Regions from separate parts of the Stenotrophomonas sp. STEN087 genome, predicted to be linked through region 1. Evidence: predicted binding sites of a transcription regulator. Region 1 holds the regulator's gene; each other region holds the start of a gene.
The links. The regulator FliA, encoded in region 1, starts transcription of late flagellar genes. The targets are predictions, from matches to a motif close to TAAAGTTTNNCNNNCNNNGGCCGATAA.
Positions count from the first base shown of each region.

Region 2: ACVOK1_RS10805 (methyl-accepting chemotaxis protein) is a predicted target of FliA. The motif match lies at 577-603, and genes of this name have one in related genera.
Region 3: ACVOK1_RS15440 (methyl-accepting chemotaxis protein) is a predicted target of FliA. The motif match lies at 1,298-1,324, and genes of this name have one in related genera.

Region 1 is NZ_JBRRCR010000043.1:18,919-21,178, forward strand. It holds gene ACVOK1_RS12645 (MinD/ParA family ATP-binding protein) at 1-781, shown strand, start outside; gene ACVOK1_RS12650 (RNA polymerase sigma factor FliA) at 778-1,521, shown strand; gene cheY (chemotaxis response regulator CheY) at 1,579-1,971, shown strand; gene ACVOK1_RS12660 (protein phosphatase CheZ) at 1,971-2,260, shown strand, end outside.
Region 2 is NZ_JBRRCR010000032.1:33,706-35,965, reverse strand. It holds gene ACVOK1_RS10815 (hypothetical protein) at 1-126, shown strand, start outside; gene ACVOK1_RS10810 (N-acetyltransferase family protein) at 142-552, shown strand; gene ACVOK1_RS10805 (methyl-accepting chemotaxis protein) at 825-2,260, shown strand, end outside.
Region 3 is NZ_JBRRCR010000066.1:7,296-9,555, forward strand. It holds gene ACVOK1_RS15440 (methyl-accepting chemotaxis protein) at 1-1,174, opposite strand, end outside; gene ACVOK1_RS15445 (NAD-dependent epimerase/dehydratase family protein) at 1,434-2,260, opposite strand, start outside.

The sequences.
Region 1 (2,260 bases):
CGGCGTGGGCAAGACCAACGTGTCGGCCAACCTGGCCGTGGCGCTGGCGGGCATGGGCAAACGCACCCTGCTGCTGGACGCCGACCTGGGCCTGGCCAACATCGACGTCATCCTTGGCCTGAACCCGAAGTTCACCCTGGCTGACCTGGTCGCCGGCCGCTGCAGCCTGGAGGACGTGATCATCGAGGGCCCCAACGGGGTGCTGGTGGTCCCGGCCGCCTCGGGCCGCCGGCACATGGCCGAACTGGCCCCGGCCGAGCATGTCGGCCTGGTCAACGTGTTCTCCGAGCTGGAACGCGAGCTGGACATCATGGTGGTGGACACCGCCGCCGGCATCACCGATGGCGTGCTGACCTTCTGCCAGGCCGCGCAGGACACCGTGGTGGTGGTCTGCGATGAGCCCGCCTCGATCACCGACGCCTACGCGCTGATCAAGGTGCTCTCGCGCGAACGTGGCGTGGACCGCATCCAGGTGGTGGCCAACATGGTGCGCGACCCCAACGAGGGCCGCGTGCTGTACGAAAAGCTGACCCGCGTCTGCGAGAAGTTCCTCGCCGATGTCTCGCTGAACTACCTGGGCTGCGTGCCGCAGGATGACTGGCTGCGCCTGTCGGTGCAGCGCCAGCAGCCGGTGGTCAAGGCCTACCCGTCCAGCCCGGCCGCGCTGGCGATCACCGAGATCGCCCGCCGCACCGCCCGCTGGCAGGCGCCGACCGAACCGCGTGGCGGCGTCGAGTTCTTCCTCGAACGCATCCTCAAGCAGCGTGGGGTGACCGTATGAAAGGTGCAGCCCAGTACAAGGAAGTCCAGCGCGCCAGCGCGACCGATGTCATCGCCCAGCATTCCGACCTGGTGCGGCGCATCGCCCACCACCTGGCGGCGCGACTGCCGGCCAGCGTCGAGGTGGACGACCTGATCCAGGCCGGCATGATGGGCCTGATCGAAGCCTCGCGCAGCTATGACGCCGACCAGGGCGCGTCGTTCGAGACCTACGCCTCGATCCGCATCCGCGGCTCGATGATCGACGAGATCCGCCGTGGTGACTGGGTACCGCGCTCGGTGCACCGCCGTGCCCGCGACGCCGCCGCCACCATCCGCCGACTGGAGCAGAGCAGCGGCCGCGCCGCCAGCGCCACCGAAGTGGCCGCGGCGATGGACATGCCCCTGCCCGAGTACCTGCGCCTGATGGAAGACGCCTCGCGTGGCCAGGTGCTGAGCCTGGAATCGCGCATCGAGGACCAAGGCGAGCTGGACACCGTCGCCCAGGGCGGCCCGACCCCGCAGCAGGTACTGGAACGCGGTGAATTCGGCCGCGAACTGGGCAAGGCGATCGGCCACCTGCCCGAACGCGAGCAGCTGGTGCTCTCGCTCTACTACGAGCAGGAGCTGAACCTGAAGGAGATCGGCGCGGTGCTCGGCGTGAGCGAATCGCGGGTCTGCCAGATCCACGGCCAGGCCGTGCTGCGCCTGCGCGGCCGGCTGAAGGTTTTCGAGGCGGCCGACGCCGGCCTCGAGCAATGAACATGCGCGAGGCGGCTGCCCCCGGCCGCCCGCAGCGAACAACAAAGGAACTCTGCTTTGAACAAGAACATGCGCATCCTGATCGTTGACGATTTCTCGACCATGCGTCGCATCGTCAAGAACCTGCTGGGCGATCTGGGCTTCACCAACACCGCCGAAGCCGAGGACGGGCATGCCGCGCTGTCGTTGCTGCAGAGCCAGCCGTTCGATTTCGTGGTCACCGACTGGAACATGCCGGTGATGACCGGCATCGAGCTGCTCAAGGCGATCCGCGCCGATGCCAAGCTGAAGACGTTGCCGGTGCTGATGGTGACCGCCGAAGCCAAGCGCGAGCAGATCATCGAAGCGGCCCAGAGCGGCGTCAACGGCTACATCATCAAGCCGTTCACCGCGCAGACCCTGGAAGAGAAGCTCGGCAAGATCTTCGAACGCCTGGCAGCGAGCGCCTGATGGACGCCCAGGTCGACAGAAGCGCCCTCGCCCTGCGCCTGCAGGAGGCCCTGGATGCATTGGAGTCGGGTGACGAGACCGCCTGGCGCCAGCGCATCGACAGCTTGGTGGCCGCGCGTACCCAGCCGATGATGAGCGGCCTTTCGCGGCTGGCCCGCGAGCTGGGCCAGGCCCTGGGCGAACTGCCGACCGTGCCCGACGAGGCCGGCGAGCTGGACGATGCCTGCGCACGCCTGGACCACGTGGTGGCGATGACCGAACAGGCCACCCACCGCACCCTGGACCTGGC
Region 2 (2,260 bases), on a different contig from region 1:
TGGCTCTTTGGCGGCGGCGGCAACTGGGTGACTGCGGCACTGCTGGTCTGGGTAGGCAGTCTCGGTTATCTGCCGGCGGTGCTGGCCATCGCCGTGCTGCGCTGGATGATGTGGCGGCAACGCTGACCATGGAGGAACACGATGCTGGTAAGGGTAGGCTCTCTGGACGAGGCCCTGCAGGTGCTGCAGGGCGTGGGTGAGCTGGGCCAGGGGCGCACGCACGCCACCTACATGCAACGCCTGGCCGGCCGTCGCCACCTGGTGCTGGTGGCCGAGCAGGGCGGTGAACTGGTCGGCTTCAAGGTGGGCTACGCGCTGGACCGCCGGCGCTTCTACAGCTGGGTCGGTGGCATCCATCCGGCACATCGCCGCCAGGGCATCGCCCAGGCCCTGCTGGAAACCCAGGAGCGCTGGGCCGCCGCGCAGGGCTATGACAGCATCGAGGTGAAGACCTCGCAGGCCTTCCCGCAGATGGTGGCCCTGCTGGAGCGCAACGGCTACCAGCCCCAGGGCGAGGCCGAGGGCAAGCTGCTGTATCGCCGGGTGCTGTGAAGACGCGGGGGCTAAAAATGGCCCTAAAGGCCGCGTCCCGCCGGCCGATAACCTGACTGGATCCCGCTCCTGTCCCTCGCTGCTGGACTCCAGGCTGCCCCCGACGGGCGGTCCGTGCTGTGTGTACCGCCTTCCGCAGTCCGCAGTCCAGAGCTTTACGCGCACAACGAACAAGGACGCTTCCCCCGCGCGTCTGCAAGTCCAGGCAATTGATGGCCCCGTCGGGCACCCGCCCGCCGGATTGCATTCTATTGGACTCCGAGGAACCCACGATGCTGATGCCAGGCTTCACGGCGGGTGAGCAGACACCGGCCGACCCGCACTCCCGTTTTTCGCCCTGGCGCGTGCTGCTGGGCGCGCTGGGCGGTCACCGCACCACCACCGAGCTGTCCGCGCAGGATCGCCGCCAGGATGAGCTGGCCGCGCAGGTGGCTGCGCTGCATCGCGTGCAGGCGGTCATCGAGTTCGCCCTGGACGGCACCATCCTGCAGGCCAATGAGAACTTCCTGCAGGCGGTGGGCTACCGCCTGGACGAGATACAGGGCCAGCATCATTCCCTGTTCGTCGATCCCGAGCATGCCCGCAGCGTCGAGTACCGCGAGTTCTGGGCGCGGCTGGCGCGCGGCGAGTTCGACGCCGGCCAGTACCGGCGCTTCGGCAAGGGCGGGCGCGAGATCTGGATCCAGGCCTCGTACAACCCGGTGCTGGATCGCCAGGGGCGGCCGTACAAGGTGGTGAAGTTCGCCACCGACATCACCGCGCAGAAGCTGCAGGCCGCTGATTCGGCGGGCCAGCTGGCGGCGATCGACAAGTCGCAGGCGGTCATCGAGTTCAGCCTGGACGGGCGCATCCTGTCGGCCAACGCCAACTTCCTGGCCGCCACCGGCTACACGCTGGACGAGGTCCGTGGCCAGCACCATTCCCTGTTCGTCGAACCCGACCACCGCGGGAGTGCCGAATACCGGCAGTTCTGGGAAAAGCTGGGCCGCGGCGAGTACGACGCCGGCCAGTACCGGCGGCTGGGCAAGGGCGGGCGCGAGGTGTGGATCCAGGCGTCGTACAACCCGATCCTCGACATGAACGGCCGCCCGTTCAAGGTGGTGAAGTACGCGACCGACATCACCGCCCAGGTGCACGAGAACCAGGCCACCCAGCGCGCCGTAGCGCAGACCCGCGAAGTGGTGGCGGCGGCAAAACAGGGCGACCTGACCCACCATGTGGACATGACCGACAAGCGCGGCCCGGTTGCCGAACTGTGCGAGGGCGTCAACGCGCTGGTGGAGGCAATGGCCGGCATTCTTGGCCAGATCAAGTTCGCCGCCGACACCATTGCGGTGGGCGCGAGCGAGATCGCCCAGGGCAACAGCGACCTGTCCCAGCGCACCGAGCAGCAGGCGGCCTCGCTGGAAGAAACGGCGGTGTCGATGAAGGGCCTGGCCGACACCGTGCAGCGCACCGCCACCAACGCACGTCAGGCCAGCGAACTGGCCGGCGGCGCGGCAGACGTGGCCGCGCGCGGTGGCACCGTGGTACATGAAGTGGTCTCGACCATGGCGGTGATCAACGCCTCCTCGCGCCGCATCGTCGACATCATCGGGGTGATCGACGGCATTGCCTTCCAGACCAACATCCTCGCGTTGAACGCGGCGGTGGAAGCGGCACGCGCCGGCCAACATGGTCGCGGTTTTGCCGTGGTGGCCACCGAGAT
Region 3 (2,260 bases), on a different contig from region 1:
TGCCCTGCATCGCGTCCAGCAGGCGACCCACTTCATCGTTGCCGCGCGGCGGCAGTGCGGTATCCAGCTTGCCGGCGGCCACGTCGCTGGCGATGCGCACGGCCTGCGCCAGCGGACGAATGGCCAGGCCACGCAGCAGCACATAGACGCCGGCGCTGAGGGTGAGCGCGGCAATCACGCCGACCAGCAGGGTCAGCCACAGCAGCTGGCGGGCTTCGGCGACGATCACCGCGTGCGGCACCACCACGCCCAGCGCGAAGTGCTGCGGGGCATCGCCGACCTGCATCGGCACGTACAGGCGCACGTTGCCTTCGGCATCCGGCTCGAACGCCTCGAAGGTCTTGCCCTCGGCAATCTGCGCCAGCATCTGCTGGGTTTCCGCATCGGTACGCGGCTTGCCGATCTCGGCGGCATTGGCCGCCGCCAGCACCACGCCCTTGGGCGAGAGCAGTTCGACCCGGCCGGCCCCCATCGGGGTCAGCGTGGCCAGGTGCTTCTGCAGAGCCGCCAGCGAGAAATCGACGGTGAACACGCCGAGGAAGGTGCCGTTCTCCACGATCGGCGTGCTCAGCGTGCTCATCAGCACCTGCTGGCCGCCGATGGCATAGGCATACGGCTCGCTGACCTTGGGCAGCTTGTCGCGGCTCGGGCCCATGTACCAGTCACCGGAGCCATCCGGCAGGTCGGTGTAGGCGGTCATCGGCGACTGCTGGGGCTTGCCGCCCTCCCAGGCCCAGTAGCTCATGAAGCGACCGGTGGCATCGTGCGCTTCGGTATTCACGAAGTCTGCATCCTTGCCGTCGAAAGCGTTCGCTTCCCACATGGTGCTCTTGCCCACCCATTCCGGGTGCGCCTGCAGCTGCTGGCCAACGACCGCGGCCAGTGCGGCGCGGTCCGGGGCATCGCCGCGGGCACGCTGGGCCAGCACGGTTTCCACCATCGCATCGTTGCTGGCGAAGGCCGTGCCCAGATCGGCAGACACCTTGCGCGCTTCAGCGACGGCTTCACTGGCCATGGTCTGGCGCGAGGCATTGACCAGGCTGGCACTGGCCTGGCGGTAGATGAGGAAAGCGGTGATGCCGAAGCAGAGCAGCGCGATCGAAGCAGTGCCCAGCATCAGCTTGTGGGCGATGCTGCCCGGGCGACGGGCAGCGGCAGAGCGGGAAGAAGGCATGGACAGGTCCGCAGGCAATTCAGGACAACCGGCACCACGACGGCACCGCGCAGGTGCGCGATCCCTCGCGCCGCCGCCTGCCAGCTGCGGATCGAAACCCACGCTGGCAAGGCACGCACCGGGTTAGCGGCCGCAGGCGGGCCGGATTGAGGAAAAGCCGTCTGCGGGAACCTGAACACGCTCAGCCGTGGCGTCGGACGAAGAGCAATCGAGCATGGCTCGACTCTACAAAGGCGGCGCAGTCGAGCGTGGCTCGACTCTACAAAAGCGGCAGCATGCGCGGCAGTACTTCAATGCTGCCTGCGGCGTACTGCTGCAGCACGCCCTCCGGGCCGAAGCGCGGTTGCCAGCCCAGCGCCTGGCGCAGCCGGCTGCTGTCGTAGACACGGTCGATGCTGAGCGGCAGCGGCCAGCCGCGGCGGTCGAACTCGGCCAGCAGCTGCGGTACCCGGCGGGCCAGCACCTGGCGCGGGTTGGCGGCCAGCTCCAGGCAGTCACTGCGCTGGAACGGACTGGCCGCGCAGGCGATATAGCGCTGGAACGGCTCACCCTCATCCACCAGCAGCGCCGCGTGGGCACTGGCCACGTCGCGCGCATCGATGCCACGGTGCAGACGGAACATGGCCATGCGTTCGGGTGGCTCGGGGAAGCAGCGCGCCATGCGCAGCACGCGCACCTCGAAGCCCTGCCCCGCCGCCTGCTCGGCCAGTGCTTCGGCCTGCAGTTTGGTGCGGTGGTAGATGGTGCGTGGCAGCGGTTCGGTCGTTTCGTCGATCCAGCGGCAGCCACCGGCCACTACCGCATGGCCGTACAGCGCCGTGGTGCTGGTCAGCACGAAGCGGCGCGCGCCGGCCTGCCGGGCCAGCTGCAGCAGCTGGCCGGTGGCATCGACGTTGATCTGCTCGAACACCGGATCAGGCACCAGGCCGACGTGCGGCGCGTGCAGGGCTGCGGTGTGGATCACCGCGTCCACACCCCGCACGGCGCGCTCCAGCGCCTGGCGGTCGGTGACATCGGCAATGATGCGGGTGGTGTTGAAGGGCATGCGGTCCAACCCCACCACGTCGTGCTCGGCGGCCAGCGCAC